One region of the Streptomyces sp. NPDC040405 genome, then DNA from elsewhere that is predicted to be linked to it. Evidence: riboswitches for the same ligand, from Rfam matches in the RefSeq annotation. Region 1 holds a riboswitch; the other holds the start of a gene.
What was found. A riboswitch is a leader RNA that binds a small molecule or an ion and turns the genes downstream of it on or off. The one in region 1 is predicted to bind S-adenosylmethionine.

Region 1 (15,673 bases):
TGATCGAGCGGGGCCTGAAGGTCGACTCACAGCCCGCGGTGGACGGCGTCTGGCACTGGGTGAACAGCAAGACGCTGCACTACCGCCCGGCCGAGTACTGGCCCGCGCACGCCACCGTCAAGGTGCGCTCCAACCTCAAGGGCATCAGGATCGGCGGCGGGCTCTACGGCGGCACGGCCAAGCCGCTGCGGATCACCACCGGCGACCGGATCGAGGCCCTGACCGACTCCGGGACCCACCAGATGACGGTCCGGCGGAACGGGCAGGTGATCCGGACCATCCCGATCACCACCGGTATGCCCGGGTTCGACACCCGTAACGGCACCAAGGTGATCCTGGCCAAGGAGTCGGCGGTGCGGATGACGGGCGCCAGCATCGGCCTCGGCGCCGGTTCCTACGATCTGATGGTCTACTGGGCGACCCGGGTCACCGAAAGTGGTGAATACGTCCACGCCGCGCCCTGGTCCACGGGCTCACAGGGGTACGCCAATGTCAGCCACGGCTGCACCGGCATGTCCACCTCGAACGCCCAGTGGTTCTTCAACACCGTGCATCTCGGCGACATCGTCAAGGTCGTCAACAGCAACGGAGACGACATGGCCGCGTTCGGCAACGGCTACGGCGACTGGAACATGGCGTGGACCGACTGGCGCCAGGGCAGCGCCCTCGCCGCCGGTCAGCGGGACGGCAGCACCCCGGCCGACTCGGCCCGGCTCCGCCCCATGGCATGACCGCGTGACACCGCGGGGAGTGCGGTCAGGCGCCCACCGCGAGCCGCTTGCGGAGCAGCCCGGACAGCGCGTCCACCAGGGCCACCGGGTCCACCGGATGCGTCACCGCGGCCTCCGCGCGGCTCCAGGTGGCCAGCCAGGCGTCCTGCGGGCGGCCGATGAGCAGCAGCACCGGCGGGCACTGGAAGATCTCGTCCTTGATCTGCCGGCAGACGCCCATCCCGCCCGCGGGGGCCGTCTCCCCGTCCAGGATGCACACGTCGATCCCGCCGTCCTCCAGCGCCGCCAGGACGGCGGGGAGGGTCGCGCACTCCACGAACTCCACCGGAGGCAGATCGGCGGCGGGGCGACGACCGGTCGCGAGCCGCACCTGTTCGCGGGTGTTCGCGTCGTCGCTGTAGACCAGCACCGTGGCGGTCGGCCGCATCGTTTCCTCCGCATCAGCCAAGGGGACTACCGGGCTCTTGTGGCGGATGTTACTCCCGTACAGCCTTCCGGAGGAGGGGGCGAACCGATCTCTCCCTCCTTCGAGGGACCGGCCGGAACAGCCGCGACGAGCAGCATCGATGCCCTTGACGCCGCCCTGGACACTCCGAACGGCACCCCCGGGAGTGAGCGCCGGATAAGCGACCGACATAATGTCGGTCGTGGCGACAGCAACAGCAACAGATACCGGGCACGCGCACCCGTCGGTCAACCGGCCGAACCTCACCAGCGTCGGAACCATCATCTGGTTGAGTTCCGAGCTGATGTTCTTCGCGGCCCTCTTCGCGATGTACTTCACCCTGCGATCGGTGACCGGAGCCGAGCACTGGAAGGAAATGGCGTCCTCGCTGAACTTCCCGTTCTCGGCGACGAACACCACGATCCTGGTGCTCTCCTCCCTCACCTGCCAGCTCGGTGTCTTCGCTGCCGAGCGTGGCGACGTGAGGAAGCTGCGCTCCTGGTTCGTGATCACCTTCATCATGGGCGCGATCTTCATCGGCGGTCAGATCTTCGAGTACACCGAACTGGTCAAGAAGGACGGGCTCTCGCTCTCCTCCGACCCGTACGGCTCGGTGTTCTACCTGACCACCGGTTTCCACGGACTGCATGTGACGGGCGGACTCATCGCCTTCCTGCTGGTCCTTGGGAGGACGTACGCGGCCAAGAGGTTCACCCACCAGCAGGCGACGGCGGCCATCGTCGTGTCCTATTACTGGCACTTCGTCGATGTCGTCTGGATCGGCCTCTTCGCCACGATCTACATGATCAAGTAAACCGGTCACCGCGACCGGAACCACGTCCTTAAAGCATCGACGCAGAAGATCCTGACACCGGGGTAATCCGTGAAAAAGCTCTCCGCACGACGGCGCCATCCGCTGGCTGCGCTCGTCGTCCTACTCTTCGCGCTGGCGGTCACTGGGGGGCTGTACGCCGCGTTTTCGCCGAGCGAGGCGAAGGCCGATGACAGCTCCGCCCAGTCCCTCGCCATCGAGGAGGGCAAGAAGCTCTATTCCGTCGGCTGCGCCAGCTGCCACGGTACGGGCGGTCAGGGGACCTCCGACGGCCCGAGTCTGGTAGGCGTCGGCTCGGCCGCCGTCGACTTCCAGGTCGGTACCGGCCGGATGCCCGCCCAGCAGCCGGGCGCTCAGGTGCCGAAGAAGAAGAAGATCTACTCGGACGCCGAGACCGAGCAGCTGGCCGCGTACATCTCCTCGCTCGGCGCCGGGCCGGTGACGCCCTCCAAGGGCCAGTACAGCACCGATGGCGCGGATGTCGCGAAGGGCGGAGAGCTCTTCCGCACGAACTGCGCGCAGTGCCACAACTTCGCCGGCAAGGGCGGTGCCCTCACCACTGGCAAGTACGCGCCGTCCCTCGAGGGTGTGAGTAAGAAGCATCTCTACGAGGCCATGCAGACCGGCCCGCAGAACATGCCCTCCTTCCCCGACACCACGATGCCGGAGAAGAACAAGCAGGACATCATCGCGTACCTCGACACGGTCAACAGCGACAAGTCCAAGACCCCCGGTGGCCTTGAGCTCGGCGGGCTCGGCCCGGTCAGTGAGGGCCTCTTCGCCTGGGTCTTCGGCATGGGCGCGCTGATCGTCCTCACCATCTGGGTCGCCGCCCGGACCGCAAAGGCCAAGAAGTCATGAGTAGCCACGAGATTTCAGAAGCAGAAGAGAAGCTGCCCGAGGAGCGGGCGGAGGGCGGTGCGACCGCGGTAGCGGAAGACCCGTTCGCCGACCCGGGGCTGCCCGCGCACGAGCACCGTCAGCAGGACATCGACGAGCGGGCCGCCCAGCGGTCCGAGCGCACCGTCGCCCTGCTCTTCACGGTCTCGATGGTGGCGACGATCGCCTTCATCGCCTCCTACGTGGCGCTGCCGGTCGACAAGTACATCTACGTCTTCCCGATCGGTCACATCAGCGCGCTGAACTTCGCGCTGGGCGTCACCCTCGGCATCGCGCTGTTCGCCATCGGCGCCGGCGCGGTCCACTGGGCCCGGACCCTGATGTCCGACGTGGAGATCGCCGACGACCGGCACGCCATCGAGGCCAGCCCCGAGGTCAAGGCCAAGGTCCTCGACGACTTCGCGGCGGGCGCCAAGGAGTCCGGCTTCGGCCGCCGCAAGCTCGCCCGCAACACCCTCTTCGGCGCGCTCGCCCTGGTGCCGCTCTCCGGCGTCGTGCTGCTGCGCGACCTCGGCCCGCTGCCGGGCACCAAGCTCCGGCACACCACCTGGGCCAAGGGCAAGCGGCTCATGAACTACAACACCATGCAGCCGCTGCGGCCCGAGGACATCGCCGTGGGTTCCCTGACCTTCGCCATGCCCGAGGGCATGACCGAGGAGGACCACGACTTCCAGACCGAGATCGCCAAGGCCGCCCTGATGCTGGTCCGGCTCCAGCCGGAGAACATCAAGGACAAGCGCGAGCTGGACTGGTCGCACGAGGGCATCGTCGCCTTCTCGAAGATCTGCACCCACGTCGGCTGCCCGATCAACCTGTACGAGCAGCAGACGCACCACGTCCTGTGCCCCTGCCACCAGTCGACGTTCGACCTCTCCGACGGTGGCCGAGTGATCTTCGGTCCGGCCGGTCACGCACTGCCCCAGCTGCGGATCAAGGCCAATGACCAGGGGTACCTCGAAGCCATGGGCGACTTCTCGGAGCCCGTCGGTCCTGCTTACTGGGAGCGCGGATGAGTACTGCAACAGACACGGGTACGCAGCGGCGCGGCAAAGCGCCCGCGGGCGAGCGCGTCGCCGACTGGGCCGACGGCCGGCTGGGCATCTACAGCCTCGCCCGGGCCAACATGCGCAAGATCTTCCCGGACCACTGGTCCTTCATGCTGGGCGAGGTCGCGCTCTACAGCTTCATCATCATCATCCTCACGGGTGTGTACCTGACGCTGTTCTTCCACCCCAGCATGGAAGAGGTCGTGTACCACGGCCCGTACGTCCCGATGCAGGGCGTCCGGATGTCCGAGGCGTTCGCCTCGACGCTCGACATCAGCTTCGAGGTGCGCGGCGGTCTGCTGATCCGGCAGATCCACCACTGGGCCGCGCTGGTCTTCCTCTGCGCGATGTTCGTGCACATGATGCGCGTCTTCTTCACGGGTGCGTTCCGCAAGCCGCGTGAGGTCAACTGGCTCTTCGGCTTCCTGCTGTTCTTCCTCGGCATGCTGACCGGCTTCACCGGCTACTCGCTCCCCGACGACCTGCTCTCCGGCACCGGTCTGCGGTTCATCGAGGGCGTGTTCCTGTCGATCCCGGTCGTGGGCACGTACATCTCGATGTTCGTGTTCGGCGGCGAGTTCCCGGGCATGGACCTCATCCCGAGGCTCTACCCGGTCCACGTCCTGCTGCTGCCGGGCATCATGCTCGGCCTGCTGGTGGCGCACCTGATCCTGGTCTTCTACCACAAGCACACGCAGTACCCCGGGGCCGGAAAGACCAACAAGAACGTCGTCGGCATGCCTCTGCTGCCGGTCTACATGGCCAAGGCGGGCGGCTTCTTCTTCCTGGTCTTCGGCGTCATCGCGGTCATCTCCGCGATCGCCACGATCAACCCGATCTGGACCATCGGCCCCTACCGGCCCGACCAGGTCTCCACCGGCGCCCAGCCCGACTGGTACATGGGCTTCGCCGAGGGTCTGGTCCGTGTCATGCCGGGCTGGGAGATCACGGCCTGGGGTCACACGCTCGTCCTGGGCGTGTTCATCCCGATCGTGCTCTTCCCGCTGGTCCTCTTCGCGATCGGTTTCTACCCGTTCATCGAGGGCTGGATCACCGGCGACAAGCGCGAGCACCACATCCTGGACCGCCCGCGCAACGCCCCGACCCGTACGGCCTTCGGTGTCGCCTGGCTGACCGCGTACTTCGTGATGCTGATCGGTGGCGGCAACGACCTGTGGGCCACGCACTTCAACCTGTCGATCAACTCGATCACCTGGTTCGTGCGGATCGGCTTCTTCGCCGGACCGGCCCTCGCGTTCATCGCCACCAAGCGGATCTGCATGGGCCTCCAGCGCCGCGACAAGGAGAAGGTGCTGCACGGTCGCGAGACCGGCATCATCAAGCGCCTGCCGCACGGTGAGTTCGTCGAGGTGCACGCGCCGCTCACGCAGGAGCAGATGCACGTGCTCACGCAGCACGAGCAGCCGAAGGCGTACGAGATCGGCCCCGAGGTCGACGAGAACGGCGTCCGCCGCAAGGTCAAGGCGTCGCAGAAGCTGCGGTCCAGGCTGTCCAAGAGCTACTACGGCAAGGACGCCTTCATCCCGAAGCCGACCTCCGAGGAGTACAAGGAGATCACCAGCGGCCACGGCCACCACTGATCTCTCCGTCGTCTGACGCCACAGACCAGGGCCCCGGCCCGGACCTCACCGTCCGGACCGGGGCCCTGGTCTGTGCGTCTGCCGGTCACCCGCGCCGATAGGCTGGGCCTGATCGAGCGCTGATCGAGCCATTAGCCACTCAGGAGCGGACCATGGACGTTGTGACCCCAGCCGGAGGCGACAGCACCGCGACGGCCCGCACCTGGCCGGATGTGCTCACCTCCCTCCTCGGCGGCCAGGACCTCAGCGCCGACGACACCGCCTGGGCCATGGACCGCATCATGCGCGGCGAGGCCACCGACGCCCAGATCGCCGGGTTCGCGGTCGCGCTGCGGGCGAAGGGCGAGACTGTCGCCGAGCTGTCCGGCCTCGTCCGCGCCATGTACGGGCACGCCAAGACGATCGAGGTGCCCGGGCCGACCGTCGACATCGTCGGCACGGGCGGCGACCGTGCCAAGACGGTCAACATCTCGACCATGTCCGCCCTGGTGGCGGCCGGTGCGGGCGCGCGCGTGGTCAAGCACGGCAACCGCGCCTCGTCCTCCGCGAGCGGCGCCTCCGACGTCCTGGAGAAGCTCGGCGTCAATCTGGACCTGAGCCCGGCGCGGGTGGCCGAGATCGCCGAGGAAGCGGGCATCACGATGTGCTTCGCGGTCAAGTTCCACCCGTCGCTGCGGCACGTCGCGGCGGCCCGCCGCGAGCTGGGCATCGCCACCCCGTTCAACTTCCTCGGCCCGCTCACCAATCCGGCCCGGGTCCGCTGCCAGGCCACGGGCGTCGCCGACGCCCGGATGGCGCCGATCATGGCCGGGGTGCTGGCCGAGCGCGGCTCCTCGGCGCTGGTCTTCCGGGGCGACGACGGACTCGACGAGCTGACCGTGACCGCGACCTCCCAGGTGTGGGTGGTCCGGGACGGCACGGTCCGGCAGGAGTCCTTCGACCCGCGCGACATCGGCTTCGAACTGGCCCCCGTGGAGGCCCTGCGCGGCGCCGACGCCTCGCACAACGCGGATGTGGCCCGCCGCGTGCTGGCGGGCGAGACGGGCCCCGTACGCGACGCGGTCCTCCTCAACTCGGCCGCCGCCCTGGCCACCCTGGACTGGGCCCGCGAGCCCGCCGATACCCCCCTCACGACCCGCATCGCGACGGCCGTCACCCGAGCCGCCGAGTCGATCGACTCGGGCGCGGCGAGGGAGTCCCTGGAACGCTGGGTGCGAGCCAGTAACGCGTAACGGGGTTTTCGTCGCCGGGTGCGCCCCGGTGGCCGGGTTGTGCCCACCCGTTCCGCCCCGCGGAACGATTGCCCACAACCAGGTCCACACGTTCCAGCCCCTCCGGGCGGACAATCCAGCCCCTCCGGCGATTGAGGAGCGGGGGTGCTGGGGGCGGAGCCCCCGCAGCGGGGGCCGGGGGCTTGCCCCCGGTTTCGGGAAGGGGCGGGGTGGGGGACTTGTCCGCGATGCGGACACCCGGGTGGCGGCCGCCCCGCGGTATGGCACAATCCCCCCAGGTCACGAGCGACAGCGACTTCGGCCCCGGCCCGCTGTCCGGCAACCCTCCGTCCGTGGCGGGGTGCCCCGGGTGATGACCAGGCCGCTCGCAGCGAGGCGTGCGGCAAGCGCGGACCCCTCGCACTAGGGGTCCTGGTGGTCGAGGGAGTTCTTCCGTGACGCAGCGAATGCGCTAGGGCCGCAGCGCCCGTTCCCCCAGATGGCTCCGCACGGCCCAGCCGTGCGTCGAGCGATGTTCCGCATGCCTGCACACCCATCGGGAGAATTCGCCATGTCCGCATGCCCTGCTGCTGTCGAGACCGCCACCCCGCTCGCCGTCCTCGGCAGTGACGTCACCGTGCCCCTGGTCACCGGCGGCGAGGTGACCTACGCCGCGCTCGACTACGCGGCCAGCGCCCCCGCCCTGCGGCGGGTGTGGGACGACGTCGCCGCCTATGCCCCGTACTACGGAAGCGTCCACCGGGGCGCGGGCTATCTGTCGCAGCTGTCGACGGATCTGTTCGAGACGAGCCGCAGGGAGGTCGCGGCGTTCCTGGGGTGCCGGGAGGACGACCAGGTGGTGTTCACCCGGTCGACCACCGACTCGCTGAACCTGCTGGCCGCCGCGCTGCCAGGCGGCGCGGAGGTGTTCGTGTTCGAGACCGAGCACCACGCCTCGCTGCTGCCGTGGGAGCAGCGGGAGGACACCCCGGTGACCTACCTGAGCGCGCCGCGCTCGCCGCGGCAGGCCGTGGAGACGCTGGAGAAGGCGCTGGCGGAGCGGGACGGGGGCGGCCCGGCGCTGGTGTGCGTGACGGGCGCGTCGAACGTGACGGGCGAGCTGTGGCCCGTACGGGAGCTGGCCGCGGCGGCGCATGCGCACGGCGCCCGTATCGTCCTGGACGCCGCGCAACTGGCCCCGCACCACCCGGTGGACATCGCGGAGGCGGACGTGGACTGGGTGGCGTTCTCGGGGCACAAGCTGTACGCCCCGTTCGGGGCGGGCGTCCTGGCGGGCCGGGCGGACTGGCTGCGGGAGGCGCGGCCGTATCTGGCGGGCGGCGGCGCGAGCCGCAAGGTCGCGCGGCGGGACGACGGCGGGGTGGACGTCGAGTGGCACACCACCGCGGCGCGGCACGAGGCCGGTTCGCCGAACGTGATCGGGGTGTACGCCATCGCCTCGGCGTGCAAGGCGCTGTCCGAGGCCGGGTTCGACGGCCTGGTGGCGCGGGAGCGCCAGCTGATCGCGAAGGTGCGCGAGGGCCTGGCGGAGGTGGATCAGGTGCGGCTGCTGTCGCTGTTCGGCGACGACGCGCCGCGGGTGGGGGTGCTGTCGTTCGTCGTGGAGGGCTGGAACAGCTCGCACTTCGCGGCGGCGCTGTCCGCGGAGTACGGAATCGGCGTACGGGACGGGCTGTTCTGCGCGCATCCGCTGCTGCGGACCCTGCTGGACAGCGAGCCCGGTGAGCAGGGGGAGTGCGGCGCCCCCGAGGCCGCCCCGGGCGAGCGCTCCCTGAACGCGATCCGCGTCAGCTTCGGCGCGGGCACCCCGGACGAGCATGTGGAGCGCTTCGTCCGGGCGGTGAAGGAGCTGGTCCGGGACGGCGCGAAGTGGGAATACCGCACGGAGGACGGCCGCTGCGTACCGGCCCGGTAGGAGCTACCCGGCGCGGAGCTAGCTGTCGAGGCCGATGGCGAACGCGGCTTCCAGGTCGTGCTGGGAGTAGGTGCGGAACGCGATGTGCGTCTCGGTGGAGGCCACCCCCGGCAGCTTGCTGATCTGGCCCGTGATGATGTCCGCGAGGTCGTCGTGGCGGGCCACCCGCACCATCGCGATCAGATCGTGCGCCCCGGTGACCGAGTAGACCTCGCTCACACCCTCCAGCGCGGCGATCTTCTCGGCGGTCTCCGGGATCCGGTCCACGCTGGTCTTGATGAGCACGATCGAAGTGATCACGGCTGGCTTTCTCCCTCGCTGGGCCTGGCTGCGCCGCCCACTCTATCCGGCCGCCCGAACCGGGCCCACGCGTAGAGGAACCCCAGGGTGAAGCCCACGAGATGGGCGAGGTAGGCCACTCCGGGGCGGGCGTCGGACTGGCGGGCGGCGAGCCATTGGAGGGTGACCCAGAAGATCAGTACGGCCCAGGCGGGGAAGCGCAGCGGGAGGAAGAACAGGAACGGGAACAGGCTGGTCACCCTGGCCCGCGGGAAGAGCCAGAGGAAGGCGCCGAGGACGCCGGAGATGGCGCCGGAGGCGCCGACCAGCGTCTGCGGGGAGTCCGCGTGGGCGGCGGCGTAGCCGATGAGCGCGAGATAGCCGGTGACGAGGTAGAAGAGGGCGAAGTGCATACGCCCCATGCGCTCCTCGGTCATGGCCCCGAAGACGTAGAGGAACAGCATGTTGCCGAGGAGATGCAGCCAGTTGCCGTGCACGAAGAGCGCGGTCAGCGGGGTCAGCGGCTCGGAGGGGGTGCCGCCCCACAGGGCGCTGGGGACGACTCCCCAGCGCTCGAAGTACGAGGTCTGGGCCTGGAGAAGGTCCCCGCCGGAGCCGTAGCGGGGGTCGAGCCCGGAGGCCGGTCCGAGGACGAAGATCAGGCAGCAGGTGACGATGAGGGCGTACGTCATCACGGGACGGCCGGACCCCGCCGACTTCTCGATCATGGGCAGATCATCGCGTACCCGGCACAACCTGCACAGAGCGCCTCGCCGCCGCCCGGGGCGGGGTATGGGGCCCGCCACGGCCGAGGGCTCAGGCCGTAGGGTTACAGGACGCCGATGAGCCGAGAAGCGAGGACCCGACACCATGGCCGTTCCCACGCCCACCGCCGAGACCCGCTGGCGCTGCACGCTGTGCGGCAACCTCACCCGTTTCGATGTCACCCGCTCGACGAAGGCGGTCGAGTTCGTCCACCTGGATCTGGCCGGGGAGCCTCGGATCGAGGAGCGCGACGTGGTCAGTGAGACCATTGAGTCAGTGCGCTGTCGCTGGTGCAACGCGGTCGACCAGATCGAGCTGGTGGACCGTCCGAGTACGAACGCCAGCGCCTGAGACACGGAGCGAGGAGCAGGTGGTGGAGCGGACGGGCGGCCACGGGGCGGCCGGTGACGCCGAGGGCGTCGCCGAGGCGCTGGACCGCCCCCTGCCGGAAGGGGTGCGGCGGCGCGTGGTGGCGCTGGTCGCGGACGCGTTCGGTGGTCTGACGGTCACCGAACTGCCACCCCAGTTGCGGCAGTACGCCCGTTTCACCCCGAACCGGCGCGCGAAGTTCGCGGGGAACGCGATGGCCGCCGCGGTGGAGAGCGACCCCGTATTCCGGCAGCGCATCGCGCAGCGGCTGCGCGAGACCCAGACGGAGCTGGCCGAGGCCATAGAGGGCGGTTCGCCGCCCGCGGCCGCGGATCCGGTGGACGTGGCGGCGGTGGCGTACGTACTGCGCCCGGCGGGCTGGGTGAAGCTCGTCGAGGCGGCGGGCGAGGAGGCCCAGCGGGCTTCGGCCGAGCGCGCGGGCGAGGAGGCGGAGCGCGAGCTGCAGCGGCTGCGCGAGGAGCTGGCGGCGGCCCGCGCGGCGGCGCGCAAGGAGACCGAGCGGGTCCGCGTCGAGCTGGACACGGCCCGCAAGGAGACGGACGCGGTGCAGCGCAAGCTGCGCAGCGCGCAGAGCGATGTGAAGCGCGGGGCGGCGGCGCTGCGCAAGGCCGAGGGCGAGCTGGAGTCCGTACGGTCGGAGGCCGCGGCGCGGCAGGCGGCGGCCGACGGCGAGGCGCGTCGGCTGCGGGCCCGGCTGGCGGAGGCGGAGTCGGCGCTGGAGGCGAGCCGGCGGGCGGTGCGCGAGGGCCGCAGCGTGGAGGACATGCGGCTGCGGCTGCTGCTGGACACGGTGCTGGACGCCGCCCAGGGGCTGCGCCGCGAACTGGCGCTGCCGCCCGCGTCGACGCACCCGGCGGACTCGGTGGACGCGGTCGAGCCGGGGAAGATGACGCCGAAGGACATAGCGACCAGGGCGCTGTCGGAGACGGATCCGGCGCTGCTGGACCAGTTGCTGGCGCTGCCGCAGGCGCATCTGGTGGTGGACGGCTACAACGTCACCAAGACCGGCTATCCGACCATGCCGTTGGAGAAGCAGCGGCTGCGGCTGCTGGGCGGGCTCGCGGTGCTCGCGGCGCAGACGGGCGCGGAGATGACGTGCGTCTTCGACGGGGCCGAGCTGGCGGCTCCGGTGCTGCTGGCGCCGCCGCGCGGGGTCCGGGTGCTGTTCAGCAAGCCCGGGGTGACGGCGGACGAGCTGATCCGGCAGCTGGTGCGGGCCGAGCCGCCGGGCCGTCCGGTGGTCGTGGTGTCGACCGACCGCGAGGTCGCGGACGGGGTCGCGCGCGCCGGAGCGCGCCCCGTGGCATCCGCGTTGTTGCTGAAGCGACTTGCGCGCACCTGACGGCCTCTCATCATCAGCACAGCGTCAATTGACCGTCACTGCCCGTGCGATGTTTGTAAAAGATGCGTCCGTGGCCAATTTTTTTGTCGTCGGGATTTGAACGGATCACGGCAGGGTCACTAATGTCGGCTCGAACCTTCGCGCGGTTGATCACCCATCCGGGGTGACAGCGGGGGTACCGTCGAGTCCGCGGCGTATCCGTGGAGCCGGGGTCGCACCTCAACCCCCGGTAGGCGGCCGGAGGAAGAAGGAGATCGCCTTCGTGGCGTCCCACCGTCGACCCAAGCAGCCGAGCCGCACTCGGGTATCCGTACTCACGGCGACCGCCGCAGCCGCCGTCGCGCTCACGTCCCAGGCCGCCCAGGCCGCTCCGAAGCAGGACAAGAAGGACGTCAAGGAGCAGGTCGACAAGCTCTACGAAGAGGCGGAGCAGGCGACCGAGAAGTACAACGGCGCCAAGGAGAAGCAGGAGAAGCTGGAGCAGCAGGTCGGCGACCTCCAGGACAACGTCGCGCGCGGTCAGCAGGACCTGAACAAGCTGCGCGACGGCCTGGGTTCGATGGCCACCGCCCAGTACCGCACCGGCGGTATCGACCCCTCCGTACAGCTGATCCTCTCCTCCGACCCGGACACCTACCTCGACAAGGCGTCCACCCTCGACCAGGTGAGCGGCAAGCAGGCCGAGTCCCTGCGGAAGATCGCCGACAAGCAGCGCACGCTCAAGCAGCAGCGCGAGGAGGCGTCCACCAAGCTCCAGGACCTGGCGGACACCCGGAAGGCCCTGGGCGAGAAGAAGAAGGACATCCAGGGCAAGCTCACCAAGGCCCGCAACCTCCTCAACACCCTCACCGCGCAGGAGCGCGCGAAGATGGCGGAAGAGGAGCGGGAGCGCGCCAACCGCTCCAGCAGCCGGGTCGACCTGGGCAACGACGTGCCCGACTCGCAGCGTGCCGCCGCCGCGCTGGCCGCCGCCAAGACCAAGATCGGCTCCCCGTACGTGTGGGGCGCCACCGGCCCGTCCTCCTTCGACTGCTCCGGCCTCACCGGCTGGGCGTACCAGCAGGCCGGGGTCCAGCTGCCGCGCATCTCCCAGGACCAGGCCAACGCCGGTACGCAGATCGGCCGCGACCAGCTCAAGCCCGGCGATCTGGTGATGTTCTACAGCGACCTGCACCACATAGGTCTGTACGCGGGCAACGGCCAGGTGCTGCACGCGCCCAAGCCCGGCGCCAATGTGCGCTACGAGTCGATGGACAACATGCCCTTCCAGTACGGCGTACGGGTCTGAGCCGAGGCGTTCAAACGCCGCGGAACCCCTCCGTTCGGGCGAATCGCCACAACTCCCCACGACTCCCGCCCCGTCGGTGACCTGCGGTCTCCGGCGGGGCATCAGTTTGTGTGCCCGCGATCGGCTTTGGACCCTGGGTGGTCGCGCCGCTACTGTCTGCGCGCAGTTCCTCACCGACTCCGCGGAAGGGAGTGCGGCTCCCATGGCGTCCTCTCGCCGCTCCTCCAAGCCCGGGCCCCTGCGGGCCACCGTTGTCTGGACCGCCGCCTCGGCGGCCGCCGCCACCGGCGCCGCGCTGGCCGCCCCGGCCGGGGCCGAACCCCACGACACCTACGTCGGCCATGCCTCCGGCCGCACCGTCGGCGACCGGATCGACCGGCTCTACGAGCAGGCGGAGCGGGCCACCGAGCGCTACAACGCCGCCGACACCCGGGCCGACGGGCTGCGCCGCCGGGTGGACCGGCTCCAGGACCGGGCGGCCCGCGGCCAGGACCGGGTCAACCGGATGCGGGTGGCGCTCGGCGCGATCGCGGGCGGGCAGTACCGCACCGGCGGCTTCGACCCGGGCCTCGCCCTCCTCCTCTCCTCCGACCCGGACCACTACCTGGACCGGGCCGGGATGCTGGACCGCATCACCAGCCGCCAGGCCGGTCAGCTGCGGGTCCTGGCACGCGCCCAGCGCACCCTGCGGCAGCAGCGCACGGAGGCCGCGGCCCAGCTGGTGAAGCTGGAGCGCAGCTGTCTGGCCGTCGCCCGCCACAAGCGCGAGGTCCAGCGCAAGCTGGCCACCGCGCGACGGCTGCTGGGCGGGCTGCGCCCGGGGGAGTGGGAGGCGTACGCACGCGCCTCGCGCGCCGGAGACGGGCGCGGACACGGGGCGTACGCCGTGCCGGGTGCGCCGGGCGTGCCGTCCGGCGCCGCGCACGGTACGCCCGTCCTGCCGCCGTCCTCGCCGCGCGCCGCCGCGGCGTTCGGTGCGGCGCGGGCCGCGGTCGGCCTGCCGTACGCCTGGGGCCAGGCCGGGCCCACCGCCTTCGACTGCTCCGGGCTGACCCAGTGGGCCTACCGCCGGGCCGGGGTGGCGATCCCGCGCACCTCCCAGGCCCAGGCGCACACCGGGCAGCGGGTCCCGCTGTCCCAGGCCCGCCCGGGCGACCTGGTCGTCTACCGCTCCGACGCCGGGCACGTCGCCATGTACGCCGGGGGCGGACAGGTGATCCACGCGCCCTACCCCGGGGCTTCGGTCCGCTACGACCCCGTCGCCATGATGCCGATCTTTTCCATCACTCGCGTCTGAAGCACCGCGGCGGCTCGTACGATCTATGGCGTGACGGGTCGGTGGAGATCGGGGCGATGGCGGACGGCACTCTGTCTGCCGATGGTGTGGGCGCTGCCGCTGGCCGCGCTCACCGCATGCGGCACGACCGTCCCGCCCGACGACCCCGCGGGGCGCGACGGACGCGCCGTGCAGCGCATGCTCGACCGGCGGGCCGCGGCGGTGCGCGGCGGGGACGCGACCGCCTTCCTCGCCACCGTCGACCGCGGCTCGGACGGTTACCGGACCGAGCAGCGGCGGGTGTTCCGCCGGCTGTCCGCCGTACCGCTGCGCTCCTGGACCTACCGGCTGGTGCACACCGGCGGCTTCCGGCCCGCCCTGGGCACCGGCCGCCGCCTGGCCGCCCAGGTCGAACTCCGCTACCGGCTCGCCGGATACGACACCGCCCCCGTCGTCGCCCCCCAGTACCTGACGCTCGCGCAGCGCGACGGGCAGTGGTTCGTCGCCGACGACGACGGCCGGGTGGACGGCAAGCGCGGCGTCGACCAGCTGTGGGACCAGGGCCGGGTCGACGTCGTCCGCGGCAAGCACAGCCTCGTCCTCGGCGTCGGCCAGAACCGCAGGCTGCTGCGCGGGGTCGCCGCCACGGCCGACCGGGCCGTGCCCGCCCTCGACCACGTCTGGCCCGGCTCCTGGGCCGGGCGCGTCGTCGTCGAGGTCCCCGCCTCGCTGGACCGCATGGCCGCCCTCCTGGGCGCCTCCGCGAGCAGCTACCGGGGCATCGCGGCCGTCACCACGGGCGAGGTCGGCGGCGCGACCGACTCCTCACCCGCCGACCGCGTGATCGTCAACCCCGACGCGTACCGGGCGCTCGGCGACTTCGGCCGCCAGGTCGTGGTTACCCACGAGACGGCCCATGTCGCCACGCGTGCCGCCACCACCGCAGCCACCCCGCTGTGGCTCTCCGAGGGCTTCGCCGACTGGACCGGCTACCGCACCCCCGGCCGCACCCCCCGCCAGGTCGCCCCCGAACTCTCCGAGTCCGTCGCGAGCGGCCGCCTCCCGAAGTCCCTCCCGCCCGACAGTGCCTTCCGCTTCGGCAGCCGCCCCGACCGCCTCTCCGAGGCATACGAACAGGGCTGGCTGGCCTGCCGCATGATCGCCGACCACTGGGGCGAACGGAAGCTGGTGGCCCTCTACCGAGCGGTCGGCGAGGCCCCGCGCAGGGAGGGCGCGGTGGAAGACGCCCTCCGCTCCGTCCTGGACGTAAGCCTCCCGGACTTCACGGCCCGCTGGCGCAAGTACGTGGCCACGGTCCTGGGCTAGCCCGCCCGGAGTTTCGTCGCCGGGTGCGGCCCGGTGGCCGGGTTGTGCCCACCCGTCCCGCCCCGCGGGACGATTGCCCACAACCGGGTCCACATTCCAGCCCCTCCGGCGATTGAGGAGCGGGGGTTTGGGGGCGGAGCCCCCAACCGGGGGCCGGGGCGGAGCCCCGGTTCGGGAAGGGGCGGGGTGGGGGAGAAACCCGGCGCACCCCCACCCGGTACTGTCGGGGCCGATGGACAAGACGCTGCTCGTGACCAACGACTTTCCGCCCCGCCCCGGCGGCATCCAGGCGTTCCTGCACAACA
Region 2 (15,673 bases), on a different contig from region 1:
ACGAACTCGTCCGCGCCCTCCGCCTGCAGCGCGGCGGCCTTGCGGCACAGCGCGTCGACGGCCACGGCGTCCCCCGCCGAGAACCCGTCGCAGGCCCGGAGCATCACCCGCACCGGCAGATCCACCGCCGAACGGACGGCGGCGAAGGTCTCCCGGGAGGGCGTCAGCCCATCGGCGGCCATGTCGGTGACCAGCTCAAGACGGTCCGCCCCTCCGGCCTCTGCCGCGATCGCGTCCTCCGAATGGAGGGCGATAACCTCGAGAATTGGTCTAGACATGCTGCATAGCTTGCCATACCCCACTTCCCCCGCAACCCGCACCCCAGAGAATGGGGCCCATGTCCGACCACCCCGCGCTCCTCACCCGCTGGGCGCTCCTCCTCGACAGCGCCCGCGACACCACCACCCCCGACCCGGCCCCGTACGGCCGCGACCTCCTCTCCCGCTGGGCCGAACCCCAGCGCCGCTATCACACCACCGACCACCTGATCGCGGTCCTGGACCGCATCGACGAGCTGCTGGAACACACCCACGCCCCCGACCCCGCCGCGATCAGCCTCGCCGCCTGGTTCCACGACGCGGTCTACCTCCCCGATCGCTCGAACAACGAGGACCGCAGCGCCCGCCTCGCCGAACGCGCCCTCCCGGAAGCGGGCGTCCCGGAGGCCCGCGCCACCGAGACCGCCCGCCTGGTCCGCCTCACCACCGACCACGACCCCGCCGAGGGCGACACCAACGGCGAAGTCCTCTGCGACGCCGACCTCGCGGTGCTGGCGGGCTCCCCCGACAACTACAGCGCCTACGCGGCGTTGGTCCGCGAGGAGTACGCCTTCGTCCCCGACGACACCTTCCGCGAAGGCCGCGCGAACGTCCTCCGCCACCTCCTGGGCCTCCCGTGCCTGTTCCGCACCCCGTTCGCCCACGACCGCTGGGAGCAGGCGGCCCGCCACAACATGGCCACGGAGCTGGAGCTTCTGCAGTCGCGTTAGCGATATCCGCTGTTGCCCGGATCCTGTGTCACCGGGGGCACGGTCTACGATCAACGCTGCCGAGTGAAAACTGCTTACCACCGGGGGACGTGGGGCTGTGGACGACCGGGATCTGATACTCGCTGACCGCTACCGCCTGGTCCGCCCGCTGGGGCGCGGCGGGATGGGGGAGGTGTGGGAGGCACGGGACGCCAGTCTGCGGCGGCCGGTCGCGGTCAAGGTGATCTCGGCCCTTGCGGGTGGCGGCAGTCGGGCCGACGAGGCGCGCGCCCGGTTTCTGCGGGAGGCGCGGATCACCGCCGCGCTTCAGCATCCCCACATCGTGACCGTCCACGACCTCGGTGAGGCAGCCACCGGCCAGGGCACGACGCCGTTCCTCGTGATGGAACTGCTCCGGGGCGAGGGCCTGGACGCCGTTGTCCAGCGCGGACCCGTCGGTGAGGAGGAGGTGGCGCAGTGGGGGGCGCAGGTATGCGACGCGCTGAGTGAGGCGCATGCTGCAGGCATCCTCCACCGCGACATCAAGCCCGCGAATCTGTTCGTAGCGGCCTCGGGCAGCCTGAAGGTGCTCGACTTCGGTATTGCCCGCGCCGCCGACCCCTCGGCTACCGGTGACCGGCTGACCCACACCGGGTTCATGGTGGGCACGGCCGCGTACATGGCACCGGAGCAGGCACGCGGGCGCCCCGAGCAGCGCAGCGACCTGTACTCCCTCGGGTGTGTGCTGTTCGAACTGCTCACCGGGCGGCTGCCGTTCGACGCCCCGGACACCCTCGCGTATGTCACGGCGCACCTTCACGATCCGCCCCCCGCACCGAGCAGCCTCGCCCCCGGCGTCTCCGCTCCGTGGGACCGCCTGGTCGGTCGGCTGCTCGCCAAGGACCCGCGGGAGCGATACGAATCGGCGGCCGTGCTCGCCGACGAGCTGCGGCGCTTCGGTGGTGGGCGACAGGCCGTACCCGCGGCCCGTCGCTACACCCCCACCATCGCCGACCGGGAGGAGCACGGGGCGAGCGCACCACCTTCGGCTGCCTCCGTATCCGACGATCTCGCGGCGGCGTCCACGGTTCATGCGCCTGCCGGGCCGTCCGGTGGAACAGGCATGAGCCGGCGCAGCCTGCTCCGGCGCGGCGCGGGCGTCGCCGCGGTCGCGGTCGCCGGAGGGGCGGCGGCGATGTACCTGACCGGCGACCCCGAGCGGGACCCGGTCGCCTGGTCGCAGAAGATCGCAGACGTCGACGTGATCAACTCCGACGGTCCGGACGTCGTCCTGGCCGACGGCCGGTGTCATGTGGCCGCCGGCCACTACTACAAGGACACCGCCGCGCTCCACACCTTCGACCTTGCCACCGGCAAGCGTCTGTGGAAGGTGTCCCTGAACGTGGCCTGGTCCCGGGAGACACGCTTCACGGTCGTCGGCGGCACGCTGCTCGCCCTGACCCAGGACTCCGACAGCAAAGGCGGACTGGTGCACGCCTTCGACGCCGCCACCGGCGAGCGCCGGTGGCAGCATCCGGTCTCCATCAGCGCCATGGGGCTGGATGTGCACCGGCCCAGCGGCCTGCTGATCACCGAAGAGGGCGGTCGGGTGAGCGGAATGGATCCGCGCACCGGCGACGAGCGCTGGGCGATCGACGTGTCCTCCCCCTACGACGCCACGTGGATGCTGGCCGGCGACCTGATCCTGTGCGGTGGGACCGCCGTAGTCGGCAAGACGGGCAAGAAGCTGTGGACACACTCCAACTTCCAGCCGCAGGGCGACCTGGCGCAGCCCTTGGGCGAGGGCCTGCTCTGCTACGAGGACGGCAAGACGGTCCCCGTCGACCTCGTCTGCCGCAAGGCGGACACAGGTGAGGTGATGTGGCGGAGCCCGTTCCAGAAGACCAAACCGGACACCTTCGTCAGCGGGGCCTTCCAGCCGCTCGACGAGCTGGTGTCGGGCACCACGGTGTTCCTTCCGCTGGCCGCGGGGCCGCGCCGGAAACCGACCGCACTGAACGGACACACCGGCGAGAAGACCTGGACCTACGGCAGTACGTACCAAGAGGCTGACCTGGAAGAACAGTCGACGACGAGCGTGGCGGGCGGGTTCGTCCTGCAAACGGGATCGGGACCGGTGTGCCTGGCCGCCGACGACGGTACGAAACGATGGCACGCCGATGCTCAGAGAGTGGCGGCTACAGGAAAATACGCCCTGCTCTCCGGGACAGAGCAGGCGCGGGTGTTCCAGCGCTGGACCAGCGCGCGGATCGTCGGAGTGGAGCACGGCCGCACGCTCTGGACGGGCCAGTTCGACAGCACGGCCATGAGCGAGCCTGCCGCGAGCGGCGGCTCGATCGCGCTCCTCGACGGCAGCGGCACGCTATGGGCGATACGCGTGTGACCCCAGGGTTATGCCTCAGGGAACTCGCTTCGTATGAGGGCGGAGACGAACGACGACCAGCCCTCCGCCGGGAAGCTCAGCGTCGGCCCGTGCGGGGTCTTGGAGTCGCGAACCGGCACGGCGCCGTGGGTCTGGGCGAAGGTGCGGGAAAATTCCACGCACTGGCCGCCATTGGCGTCGCTGTACGAGGACTTGATCCACTCGGCAGCGGTGAGATCCAAGTCAGCACTCATGTGCGGTACTCCTTCACCAGAGTCTTGATCAGGGCCGTTGATCGATCCGGGGACAGCGCATTTGCCCTGAGCAGATCATAGTCATCCAGGGCGGCGGCGACCGTCTGAGGAGCGTCGTGCATCCTCCCTCCTACCCGGGTCTCGGTGTACAGCACCGTGGGAGCGTCCGGGAAGCGCACGCCTGCCGAGAACGGCAGGACCTGAAGCGTGAAGTGGGGTGACGCGGCAGCCGTCAGCAGGTACTCAAGCTGCCCACTCATGACCTCGGCACCGCCGACCACCGTTCGCAGGCACGCCTCGTTCAGGATGGCCCAGAGGTACGGCGGAGCCTCCGCCTCGAACACCTCACGCCGACTCAGCCGCGTGGCGACTTTGCCCTCGATCGCCTCGGCTTCCTCCTTCGAGAAGTAGGAGCGGAAGACGGCCTCTGCATAGTCCTCCGTCTGCAGGATGCCGATCACGAGGTTCGCCGAGTAGTCCAGCACCCGCGATGCTTTGCGCTCCAGGTTGAGGTACGGGGTGAACCACGAGGGGTGGTCACCCTCGTCGATCCTCCGGAGCATGTCCGCGAACAACTGCCCCGTACCGAAGGCGGTGTCGCAGCCCTTCGCGAACTTCTCGCTCGGCCTCGGCAGGAGCTTCCCGGCCTCCACCCTGCTGACGTACGCCTCCGAATAACCTGTGACCTCTCGCTATGTGATCACGACCAGCATCGCAGCAGGTCGCAGACTTGCGAGCTGCCGTTCAAGGCGTCTCATTCTATTGGCTACCGCGTTGCCCTGGTCACCAATTGACTACACACGGTGCCCGTTCGGGGTGTCCGGGGAACAGCTGAGCGGAGCTGATGTCATGAACGACCTACGCCTTCTTCCGTGGACCGGCCCAGAGGGCAAGCCCTGCTACTTGTCGACGGACGATGACAACAGTCGGTTGAGCCGGAAGGCAGACCAGATCGAGGCACTCCAACTCGGCATGGGCACCCAACTGCTGGGGCACGCCAAGACGTTGCTTACGAACGAGAAGGCTGGCGTCGTAGAGCTTCGCTTCCTGGCCTGCCGACTGACGGAGGCATTGACGGACGCGTTGCGCGTCGCCGAGAGCAGGGGTGGACGGCTCCTCTCCTATGCCGAGGTCTCCACCGACGAGCCGGACGAGGACGGCGAGGAATGGCGAACCCCGCCGGGGCGTTGACGTCGGCATGCCCATCGCCGTTTATGTACTTGGCCTGTCCGTTTTCGCCCTCGGGACCTCCGAATTCATGCTGTCCGGGCTGCTGCAACCCGTTGCCCGGGACATGGGGGTGACGATCCCCACGGCCGGGCTGCTCATATCGGCGTTCGCCATCGGGATGGTGGTCGGGGCGCCGGTGCTGGCGGCGGCCACGCTCCGGTTGCCTCGGCGGACGACGTTGATCGCGCTGCTCGCCGTGTTCGGGCTCGGGCAGGTCGCGGGGGCGGTGGCGCCGTCGTATGGGGTGTTGTTCGCGTCGCGGGTGGTGAGCGCGCTCGCGTGTGCCGGGTTCTGGGCCGTGGGGGCGGCGGTGGCCGTGTCGCTGGTGCCGGTGAACGCACGGGCGCGGGCCATGTCGGTGATGGTCGGCGGGCTCAGCGTCGCGAACATCGCGGGGGTTCCGGCCGGGGCATTCCTGGGGCAGACCGCGGGGTGGCGGTCGGCCTTCTGGGCGGTGGCCGGGCTGTCGGTGCTGGGGCTGATCGGGGTGATCGCGCTCGTACCGCGTACGGAGGTGCCGACCGGGGACGACCGACCGCGGCTGAAGGCCGAGTTGCGGATCTACCGCGACCGTCAGGTCTGGCTCGCGCTGGTCAGCACCGCGCTGAGCGGGGGCGCGGTCTTCTGCCTGTTCTCGTACCTCGGGCCCCTGCTCACGGACGTGGCCGGGCTGGACGAGGGCTGGGTGCCCACGGTCCTGGCGCTGTTCGGGGTCGGCGCGCTGATCGGTACGGCGATCGGCGGGCGGATCGCGGACGCGCACCTGTTCGGGACGATGTACGGCGGCATCACCGCCTCGACCGTCGTGCTGGGCGTCCTCGCGCTGACCGCGCACAGCCCGGTCGCGGCCGTGGGCCTGTCGCTGCTGCTCGGCTTCACCGCCTTCTTCACCGCGCCCGCGCTCAACGCCCGCATGTTCAACGTCGCGAACGCCGCCCCGACGCTCGCGGGCGCGACCACGACCTCCGCCTTCAACATCGGCAACACGGTGGGCCCCTGGCTCGGCGGCCTGGTCATCGACGCGGGCTGGGGCTACCCGGCGGTCGCCTGGACGGGCGCGGCCCTGGCCGGTACGGGCATCGTGACGACGGCGATCGCGGGGCGGCTGCACCGCGCGGATGCCTCGTCCCACATCATCGCCAAGTCGTCGGCGGCGGCCTCGCCCGCCCGCGAGGCGGAGGTCGCTTCGGAGGCGTCGTGAGCCGGGTCCGGTAAGCCCTCAGCGGTATGTCCTCAGCCGCGCGCCGCGGGCACCCGGCGGCGGCGCAGGCCCGCCGCCGTGAGCCTGCGCAGCAGCTCCTTGCAGCCGACCTCCTCCGCGCCCTCGCGCACCGCCCGCGCGTAGAGGTCGCTCGGGACGTCGTAGTGGTCGCGGTCGAAGCCGCGGCGCGGGGCGCCGATGCGGATGGCGAAGGCGTGGAGTTCGTCGTACGAGACGTCGCTCACCAGGTGGGACCACATGCGGCCGTGGCCCGGCCACGAGGGCGGGTCGATCAGTACGGCCATCAGAGGGTGGTCCCGAGTCGGCCCACAGGGGCCACCGCGACCGCCGTCTTGCCGCAGACCCAGTGCGGATCGGGGCCCAGTTCGGGTTGCACGTCGAGGGCGTGGAGGTCGCCGCCCGTGGTGCAGACCGGGCACAGGGGCCAGCGGCCGTAGCGCTCCAGCAGGGCGTCCTGGACGTCCTGGGCGACCAGACCGCTGACGAACGCCACGCCTTCCGGCCATTGCTCGACCCACCAGCGGCGATGCGCGATGGCGTCCTCGACGAGCGAGACGATGTCGGCGTGGGCGACGTCTCCCGCCGCGAGGTCGGCCAGGACGAGCGCGCGTGCCGCGTGCAGTGCGTGTTCGAGCTTCATGGGTCCCATTGTCACCTTTGCTTCGTCGCCCCGCCTTCCCACGTCGAAACGGCCTCGAAACCGCCTCCGCGCGCAGTCTTGACGGGCCTCGTGGCTGGAAATAGTTTTCAGATGTGAGCAGCAAGTTGAAGGAAACTTTCACTCCCCTCACCGACCCCGCCGTGCCCGCCCCTTCCGCCCTCGCGGCGAAGGTACGCACCCTGGGCCCGTCCATGACGCGCTCGATGCAGCGCGTCGCCGAGGCCGTCGCGGGCGATCCGGCGGGCTGCGCGGCGCTCACCGTCACCGGGCTCGCCGAGCGCACCGGTACCAGCGAGGCCACCGTCGTCCGCACCTCCCGGCTCCTCGGCTACCCCGGATACCGCGATCTGCGCCTCGCGCTCGCCGCGCTCGCCGCGCAGCAGGCGGCGGGCCGGGCACCGGCCGTCACGGCGGACATCGCGGTCGACGACCCGATCGGCGACGTGATCGCCAAGCTCGCGCAGGAGGAGCAGCAGTGTCTGGCCGACACCGCCGCGGGGCTCGACCCCGGCCAGGTCGAGGCCGCGGTCGCCGCGGTCGCCGCCGCCCGCCGGATCGATGTGTACGGCATCGGCGCGTCGAACCTGGTCGCCCAGGACCTGGTCCAGAAGCTGCTGCGGATCGGCCTGATCGCGCACGCGCACGCGGATCCCCATCTGGCCGTCACCAACGCCGTACAACTGCACTCCCGCGACGTCGCGCTCGCGATCACCCATTCGGGGCGGACGACGGACGTCATCGAGCCGCTGCGCGTCGCCTTCGAACGCGGGGCGACCACCATCGCGATCACCGGCCGCCCGGACGGCGAGGTCGCACAGTACGCGGACCTCGTCCTCACCACCTCCACCGCGCGCGAGAGCGAGCTGCGCCCGGCGGCCATGTCCAGCCGCACCAGCCAGCTGCTGGTGGTGGACTGCCTGTTCATAGGCGTGGCGCAGCGCACGTACGAGAGCGCGGCCCCCGCCCTGTCCGCCTCGTACGAGGCGCTCGCACACCGGCACGACCCCCGCCCCAGCCACCGCTGAGACCGAGCCCTGGCCACGGGCAACGCGCAACGCCATCCCCCACCGTCCCGCTTACGTAGGGAAGAGCCGCTTCGCCATGACTTCCGCCGCCGATCAGCACCAGCAGCACCAGCAAGAGCGACAGCTCCGCGCCCAGCTGGAGACCCTCACCACCGAGGCGTTCCGCCCCGAACTCGCCGAGATCGACCGGCTCGACACCGTCGAGATCGCCCGCATCATGAACGCCGAGGACGCCGGAGTCCCCGCCGCCGTCGCCGCCCAGCTCCCCCGGATCTCCGCCGCCATCGACGGCATCGCCGCGCGCATGGCGGACGGCGGACGGCTGCTGTACGCGGGCGCGGGCACCGCCGGGCGGCTCGGGGTGCTCGACGCGAGCGAGTGCCCGCCCACGTTCAACACCCCGCCGGACCGGGTGGTCGGGGTGATCGCGGGCGGGCCGAGCGCCGTGGTGTCGTCCGTGGAGGGGGCGGAGGACAGCGCGGAGCTGGCCGCCGAAGACCTGGACCGGCTCGGGGTCGGCCCGAAGGACGCGGTCGTGGGCGTCTCGGCCTCCGGCCGCACCCCGTACGCCGTGGGCGCCGTCGAGCACGCCCGCCGCCGGGGGGCGCTCACCGTCGGGCTGTCGTGCAACGCGGGCTCGGCGCTCGCCGCGGCCGCCGACCACGGCATCGAGGTCGTCGTCGGACCTGAGCTGCTCACCGGGTCCACCCGGCTCAAGGCGGGTACCGCGCAGAAGCTCGTGCTCAACATGATCTCGACCATCACCATGATCCGGCTGGGCAAGACCTTCGGGAATCTGATGGTCGACGTGCGCGCCTCGAACGAGAAGCTGCGGGCGCGCACGCGCCGAATCGTCTCGCTGGCGACCGGCGCCACGGACGAGCAGATCGAGAGCGCGCTGACGGCCACCGGCTGGGAGGCCAAGAACGCCATCCTCACGATCCTCGGCGGCGTGGACGCGCCCACCGCCGAGAAGCTGCTCGCCGAGGGAGGCGGTCATCTGCGCGCCGCCCTCGAAGCGGCCAGGACATAAGCGGCCAAGGCAAAAGCGGCCAAGGCGTAAAAAGAAACGGCGGCGGGGCGGCACCCCTGGGAGAAAGGGTGCCGCCCCGCCGTCGTCAGTGGACGGTGTGACCGACCGGCGCGCGGGGGCGCCGAAGCCGATCAGAAGTCCATGTCACCGCCCGGCATGCCACCCGGGGCGCCCGCCGGAGCGGCCTTCTCGGGCTTGTCGGCGATGACGGCCTCGGTGGTGAGGAACAGCGCGGCGATCGACGCGGCGTTCTGCAGCGCGGAGCGCGTGACCTTGGCCGGGTCGATGATGCCCTCGGCGATCAGGTCGATGTACTCACCGGTCGCGGCGTTGAGGCCGTGACCCGGGGTGAGGTTGCGGACCTTCTCCACCACGACGCCGCCCTCAAGGCCGGCGTTGACGGCGATCTGCTTCAGCGGGGCCTCCAGGGCCAGGCGCACAGCCTGGGCACCGGTGGCCTCGTCACCGTCGAGCTCCAGCTTCTCGAAGACCGAGACGGTCTGGAGCAGGGCCACGCCACCACCGGCGACGATGCCCTCCTCGACGGCGGCCTTGGCGTTGCGCACCGCGTCCTCGATGCGGTGCTTGCGCTCCTTCAGCTCGACCTCGGTCGCGGCACCGGCCTTGATGACGGCCACGCCGCCGGCCAGCTTCGCCAGGCGCTCCTGGAGCTTCTCGCGGTCGTAGTCCGAGTCCGAGTTCTCGATCTCGGCACGGATCTGGTTGACGCGGCCCTGCACCTGGTCGGTGTCGCCCGCGCCGTCCACGATCGTGGTCTCGTCCTTGGTGACCGTGACCTTGCGGGCGCGGCCGAGCAGGTCCAGACCCGCGTTCTCCAGCTTGAGGCCGACCTCCTCGGAGATGACCGTGCCACCGGTGAGGATGGCGATGTCGCCGAGCATGGCCTTGCGGCGGTCACCGAAGCCCGGAGCCTTGACGGCGACGGACTTGAAGGTGCCACGGATCTTGTTGACGACCAGGGTCGCCAGCGCCTCGCCCTCGATGTCCTCGGCGATGATCAGCAGCGGCTTGCCGGACTGCATGACCTTCTCGAGCAGCGGGAGGAGGTCCTTCACGCTGGTGATCTTCGAGTTGACGATCAGGATGTACGGGTCGTCGAGCGACGACTCCATGCGCTCCATGTCCGTCGCGAAGTACGGGGAGATGTAGCCCTTGTCGAAGCGCATGCCCTCGGTGAGCTCAAGCTCCAGCCCGAAGGTCTGCGACTCCTCGACGGTGATGACGCCTTCCTTGCCGACCTTGTCCATCGCCTCGGCGATGAGCTCGCCGATCTGGGTGTCGGCGGCGGAGATGGAGGCGGTGGAGGCGATCTGCTCCTTGGTCTCCACGTCCTTGGCCTGCTCGAGCAGCTGGGCGGAGACGGCCTCGACGGCCTTCTCGATGCCGCGCTTGAGGGCCATCGGGTTGGCGCCCGCGGCTACGTTCCGCAGACCCTCCTTGACCAGCGCCTGGGCGAGGACGGTCGCGGTCGTCGTGCCGTCACCGGCGACGTCGTCCGTCTTCTTCGCGACCTCCTTGACCAGCTCGGCGCCGATCTTCTCGTACGGGTCCTCGAGTTCGATCTCCTTGGCGATGGAAACACCATCGTTGGTGATCGTGGGGGCGCCCCACTTCTTCTCGAGGACGACGTTACGGCCCTTGGGGCCGAGGGTGACCTTGACGGCGTCGGCGAGCTGGTTCATCCCGCGCTCGAGGCCGCGCCGCGCCTCCTCGTCGAACGCGATGATCTTGGCCATGTGAAGTGGTCCTCCCAAGACGGGGTGGATTGCTCCGGACCGCGCCTGGCGCCCGCGACGGACGGCCTGCCTGCCGTGCGGTTCCTTGCCCCGCGCGGCGTCGGCTTGCCTCACCGACCCGATCCTTCTGTCACTCTCACCTTCAGAGTGCTAACGCAATAATTAGCACTCGCCCCATGAGAGTGCAAGCGCCCGACGGGCGTCAAGAGAGGCATGGGGACGGCGTGGGGGATGGTGGCCGCGCGGGGAACCCGGAGACGCGCGGGCATGCCAGAGGGCCCGCCCCCTCGCGGGGTACGAGCCCTCCGGCACTTCTTGTCAGCTGCCTCGCGTTCGGCGCGTCAGCCTACGGCCACGCGGACCATGTCCGCCTGCGGGCCCTTCTGGCCCTGCGAGATCTCGAACTCGACCCGCTGGCCTTCCTCGAGGGTGCGGTAACCGTCCATCTGGATCGCACTGTAGTGGACGAACACGTCCGCACCACCGTCGACCGCGATGAAGCCGTACCCCTTCTCCGCGTTGAACCACTTGACGGTGCCCTGAGCCATTCCTAACTCCCCTATTGCTGGCCCTTGCGCAGGACCGCACTCCGCGGACCCGGGTCAGACCTCACCCCCCGAGTCGAGGGGGGTGTGCGCCGGAACGCGTCGACCGCCGCTGAATGTATCCGTCCCAACGCCCTCTGCAACAGGTCAATTGGACGAGAATTCTGGGCACGGCCGATCGGGAATAAGTGGAGAATTCCTGTGAAGTTCGGGCAAACCTGGCGGGGCATAGGGTATCAACCCGACAAATCGCGCACACACTTTGCGCACAAGTTGACGAGTTCTCATATGCGGTGGCGCCGGGGCCGATGGGGAAGCGGGGCAACTGTATCGCGATTCCACACACGGAATCGCCCCGTCCGTTTCTCCCGGACGGGGCGATTTCCAGAGGTGAGGGGGGTGATGGGGCGTCAGCAACCACCCTCGGCTGTGGGGTCAGCCACCCGCGACCGCGGGGATGATCGACACCCCGGCGCCGTCCGGCGTGGCCGTGGCCAGGCCCTCGGCGAACCGCACGTCGTCGTCGTTGACGTAGACGTTCACGAAGCGGCGCAGCTTGCCGGTGTCGTCCAGGATGCGGGCCGCGATGCCCGTGTGGTTCTTCTCCAGGTCCGCCAGGACCTCGGTGAGGGTCGCGCCCTCGGCACTGACCTCGGCCTGGCCGCCGGTGTAGGTACGCAGGATGGTCGGGATTCGGACGTTGACGCTCATGCGAGGCCTGCCTCTCGGAACGAGTCAAGGGTGGGGCGGATGATGGCGGAGGGGCCCGTAGTGGGGGCCACCGCGTCGAGGGTCTTGAGGCCGTCGCCGGTGTTCAGAACGACGGTCGTCAGGGACGGGTCGAGAAGCCCGTCCTCGATCAGCTTCTTGGTCACGCCGACGGTCACGCCGCCCGCGGTCTCCGCGAAGATCCCCTCGGTGCGGGCGAGCAGCTTGATCGCGTCGACCACCTGCTCGTCGGTGACGTCCTCCACCGCGCCGCCGGTGCGGCGCGCGATGTCGAGGACGTACGGGCCGTCCGCCGGGTTGCCGATGGCCAGCGACTTGGCGATGGTGTTCGGCTTCTGCGGGCGCACCACGTCGTGGCCCGCCTTGAAGGCGGCGGAGACCGGGGAGCAGCCCTCGGCCTGGGCGCCGAAGATCTTGTACGGCTTGTCCTCGACCAGACCGAGCGCGATCAGCTCCTTGAGCCCCTTGTCGATCTTGGTGAGCTGGGAGCCGGAGGCGATCGGGATGACGATCTGGTCCGGCAGCCGCCAGCCGAGCTGCTCGCAGATCTCGTACGCCAGGGTCTTGGAGCCCTCGCCGTAGTACGGCCGCAGGTTGACGTTGACGAAGCCCCAGCCCTCGCCCACGGGGTCGCCGATCAGCTCGCTGCAGAAGCGGTTGACGTCGTCGTACGTGCCCTCGATGCCGACCAGCTCACCGCCGTAGACGGCGGCCATGACGACCTTGCCCGCCTCCAGGTCGTGCGGGATGAAGACGCACGAGCGGAAGCCGGAACGGGCGGCCGCGGCGCCCACCGCACCGGCCAGGTTGCCGGTGGAGGAGCAGGACAGCGTGGTGAAGCCGAACGTGCGGGCCGCCTGGACGGCGATGGCGACGACCCGGTCCTTGAAGGAGTGGGTCGGGTTGCCGGAGTCGTCCTTGACGTGCAGCTCGCCGGTGATGCCCAGCTCACGGGCGAGCCGGTCGGCCTTGACGAGCTGGGTGAAGCCCGGGCTCAGGCTGGGGAGTGTGGCCACGTCGGCGGGGACGGGCAGCAGCGGCGCATAGCGCCAGATGTTGTCCGGACCGGCCTCGATCTGCTTGCGCAGCCCTTCCGGATCGCCGCTCGGCAGGTCGTACGCGACCTCGAGCGGCCCGAAACACGACCCGCACGCGAAGATGGGACCGAGGTCGAAGCGCTCACCGCACTCGCGGCAGGACAGGGCGACGGCGGGGCCGAAAGCGGCAGCGGAAGTGGTTGAGCTTTCGACAGATTGCACAGCCATGGAGGCGAGGCCCTTTCTCCTCATCTTCCTCGGGACGCATTTCGCCACGAGACGGAATTGGCACCTTCCCGAGCTGGGAGCCTCGCTACAGGACGCGAGACCAGCTGGAGGGTTGCCGGGGCTTCAACGGGCCGTTCCCTCTGCCCCTCTGGATGAGCGGTATGGCCACCGGGCCGGACCCGGGGCATTTGTCCGCACGGTGCCCCCGACATACGAAGGTCATGTGCGCTGTTCAAGACTGTAACCGACGGCCCGGAGGGTTGAGCCAGCCGTCCGAACCGCGAGATGGATCACAACGATCACTCCGAGCGATCACAGCAGGGAGACAAGACAGGTGCTGGATGAGGTGGAGCGCTGGCTGGAGCGCCGCTCCTGGTCGGCCGACGACCGTCCGCTGGACCGCCTGCTGGCCGCGAAGCGGGACCCGGCGACCAGCGTCAGCGTGGTGCTGCCCGCGCTGAACGAGGAGGCGACCGTCGGCGAGATCGCCGCCGCGATCCGCCGCGAGCTGATGACCGAGGCCATGCCGCTCGTCGACGAGCTGGTGGTGCTGGACTCCGGTTCCACGGACCGCACCGCCGAGGTCGCCGCGGCGGCCGGGGCGCGAGTGGTGCACCGCGACGCGCTGCTGCCGCGGCTGCCCGCGCTGCCCGGCAAGGGCGAGGTGCTGTGGCGGTCGCTGCTGGCGACCAGCGGCGACATCGTCTGCTTCATCGACGCCGACCTGCGCGAATTCGACGCGCGCTTCGTCTCCGGGATCATCGGGCCGCTGCTCACCGATCCCGGGATTCAGCTGGTCAAGGGCATGTACGACCGGCCGCTGCGGGACACCGCGGGCCAGGGCGGACGGGTCACCGAGCTGGTCGCCCGGCCGCTGCTGAACCTGCACTGGCCGCAGCTCGCCGGTTTCGTCCAGCCGCTGGGCGGCGAGTACGCGGCCCGGCGCTCGCTGCTGGAGCGGCTGCCGTTCCCCGTCGGGTACGGGGTCGAGCTGGGCCTGCTGGTCGACGCGCTGCACACGGTCGGGCTCGACGCCCTCGCCCAGGTCGACATCGGCGTGCGCAAGCACCGCCACCAGGACGGCAAGGCGCTCGGCCGGATGGCCGCGGCGATCTACCGCACCGCCCAGCTGCGGCTGGCCCGCGGCCATCTGGTGCGGCCGCGGCTGACCCAGTTCGAGCGCGGCGAGAACGGCTTCGAGCCGCGGACGACGGCCGTGGACACGGAGGAGCGGCCGCCGATGATCGAGATCCCGGAGTACGCGGAGCGGCGCGCGGCCTGAGGGCCGCCTCTTCCGGGGCAAGAAACCGTACGTGCACCTTCTCGGGGTACGCAGAACGGCACGGGCGCGTAACCCTCGCGGGCACAAGAAACCGTACGTACGTTTGCGCGGGGTGCCCGATGGCTAGGCTCGCGACATGGCCGTTGAGCGCAGCGCACCGATCCTCGTCGCGTCCAACCGCGGCCCGGTCTCGTACGCGCTGGGTGAGGACGGTTCGCTCACCCCCAAGCGCGGGGGCGGCGGGCTGGTCTCCGGGCTGAGCGCGATCGGGCCCGACGCGGGCGCGGTATGGGTGTGCGCCGCGCTCGGCGACGGCGACCGGGAGGCGGCGCGCCGCGCCGGGGCCGGGCATCTGGCCGCGGCCGACACCGGCGGGCAGCAGGTGCGGATGCTGGACATCGCGCCGGACGTCTTCGCCGCGGCGTACAACGGCGTCGCGAACTCGGTGCTGTGGTTCGTCCACCACCTGCTCTACCAGACCCCGGTCGAGCCGGTCTTCGACGCGGAGTTCCGCGCCCAGTGGGCGGCGTACGAGACGTACAACGCGGCCTTCGCCGACGCGCTCGCCCAGGAGGCGGCCGAGGGCGCGGTCGTGCTGGTGCAGGACTACCACCTGGCGCTGGTCCCCGGGCTGTTGCGGGCGCTCCGCCCCGACCTGCGGATCGGCCACTTCTCGCACACACCCTGGGCGCCCCCGGATTACTACCGGCTGCTGCCGGACGATGTCGCGGCGGGCGTGCTGCGCGGCATCCTCGGCGGCGACCGCGCCGCCTTCCTCACCGGGCGCTGGGCCGCCGCCTTCGCCGACTGCTGCGCGGCGGTGCTGGGCGCGGAGGTCGTCCGGGAGGCGGACGGCTCCGCGGCCGCCGTGCGCTTCGAGGGCCGGGAGACCCGGCTCGGGGTGCACGGCCTCGGCGCCGATGCCGACTTCCTGCGGGAGCGGTCGCGGGCCGCCGATGTGGAGGAGCGGCTGACGGCGCTGCGCGAGCAGATCGGACCCGGCCGGAAGACGATCGTCCGGGTGGATCGCACCGAGCTGTCCAAGAACATCGTGCGCGGGCTGCTGGCCTACCGCCGTCTGCTGGAGACCCGCCCCGAGTGGCGCGAGCGCGTCGTGCACGTGGCCTTCGCCTACCCGTCGCGCCAGGACCTCGCCGTCTACCGCGACTACACCGAGCGGGTGCGGGTGCTCGCCGAGGAGATCAACGCGGAGTACGGGACGGAGGGCTGGCAGCCGGTCGCGCTCCATGTAAAGGACGACTTCGCGCGCTCCCTGGCCGCCTACCGCCTGGCCGACGTGGCGCTCGTCAACCCGATCCG

Region 2: it holds a riboswitch for S-adenosylmethionine, as region 1 does, so the genes downstream of both, thrC (threonine synthase) here and ACZ59A_RS01960 (aminotransferase class V-fold PLP-dependent enzyme) in region 1, are expected to answer to the same signal.

The regions. Positions count from the first base shown of each region.
Region 1 covers NZ_JBVIVI010000001.1:409,326-424,998, reverse strand. Annotated here, with positions in the region: gene ACZ59A_RS01995 (L,D-transpeptidase) at 1-731, shown strand, start outside; gene ACZ59A_RS01990 (hypothetical protein) at 757-1,158, opposite strand; gene ctaE (aa3-type cytochrome oxidase subunit III) at 1,370-1,990, shown strand; gene qcrC (cytochrome bc1 complex diheme cytochrome c subunit) at 2,060-2,869, shown strand; gene qcrA (cytochrome bc1 complex Rieske iron-sulfur subunit) at 2,866-3,921, shown strand; gene qcrB (cytochrome bc1 complex cytochrome b subunit) at 3,918-5,555, shown strand; gene trpD (anthranilate phosphoribosyltransferase) at 5,708-6,787, shown strand; SAM riboswitch class IV at 7,065-7,182, shown strand; gene ACZ59A_RS01960 (aminotransferase class V-fold PLP-dependent enzyme) at 7,338-8,702, shown strand; gene ACZ59A_RS01955 (Lrp/AsnC family transcriptional regulator) at 8,721-9,002, opposite strand; gene ACZ59A_RS01950 (rhomboid family intramembrane serine protease) at 8,999-9,709, opposite strand; gene ACZ59A_RS01945 (hypothetical protein) at 9,852-10,097, shown strand; gene ACZ59A_RS01940 (NYN domain-containing protein) at 10,117-11,478, shown strand; gene ACZ59A_RS01935 (C40 family peptidase) at 11,741-12,766, shown strand; gene ACZ59A_RS01930 (C40 family peptidase) at 12,969-14,063, shown strand; gene ACZ59A_RS01925 (hypothetical protein) at 14,145-15,368, shown strand; gene ACZ59A_RS01920 (glycosyltransferase family 4 protein) at 15,601-15,673, shown strand, end outside.
Region 2 covers NZ_JBVIVI010000005.1:243,575-259,247, reverse strand. Annotated here, with positions in the region: gene ACZ59A_RS22455 (copper homeostasis protein CutC) at 1-278, opposite strand, end outside; gene ACZ59A_RS22450 (HD domain-containing protein) at 338-988, shown strand; gene ACZ59A_RS22445 (protein kinase domain-containing protein) at 1,086-3,371, shown strand; gene ACZ59A_RS22440 (DUF397 domain-containing protein) at 3,380-3,604, opposite strand; gene ACZ59A_RS22435 (DUF5753 domain-containing protein) at 3,601-4,257, opposite strand; gene ACZ59A_RS22430 (hypothetical protein) at 4,535-4,795, shown strand; gene ACZ59A_RS22425 (Cmx/CmrA family chloramphenicol efflux MFS transporter) at 4,803-6,035, shown strand; gene ACZ59A_RS22420 (DUF4031 domain-containing protein) at 6,068-6,340, opposite strand; gene ACZ59A_RS22415 (hypothetical protein) at 6,340-6,696, opposite strand; gene ACZ59A_RS22410 (MurR/RpiR family transcriptional regulator) at 6,810-7,742, shown strand; gene murQ (N-acetylmuramic acid 6-phosphate etherase) at 7,819-8,775, shown strand; gene groL (chaperonin GroEL) at 8,907-10,532, opposite strand; gene ACZ59A_RS22395 (cold-shock protein) at 10,874-11,080, opposite strand; gene ACZ59A_RS22390 (MoaD/ThiS family protein) at 11,513-11,788, opposite strand; gene thrC (threonine synthase) at 11,785-13,071, opposite strand; SAM riboswitch class I at 13,089-13,230, opposite strand; gene ACZ59A_RS22380 (glucosyl-3-phosphoglycerate synthase) at 13,406-14,353, shown strand; gene ACZ59A_RS22375 (alpha,alpha-trehalose-phosphate synthase (UDP-forming)) at 14,490-15,673, shown strand, end outside.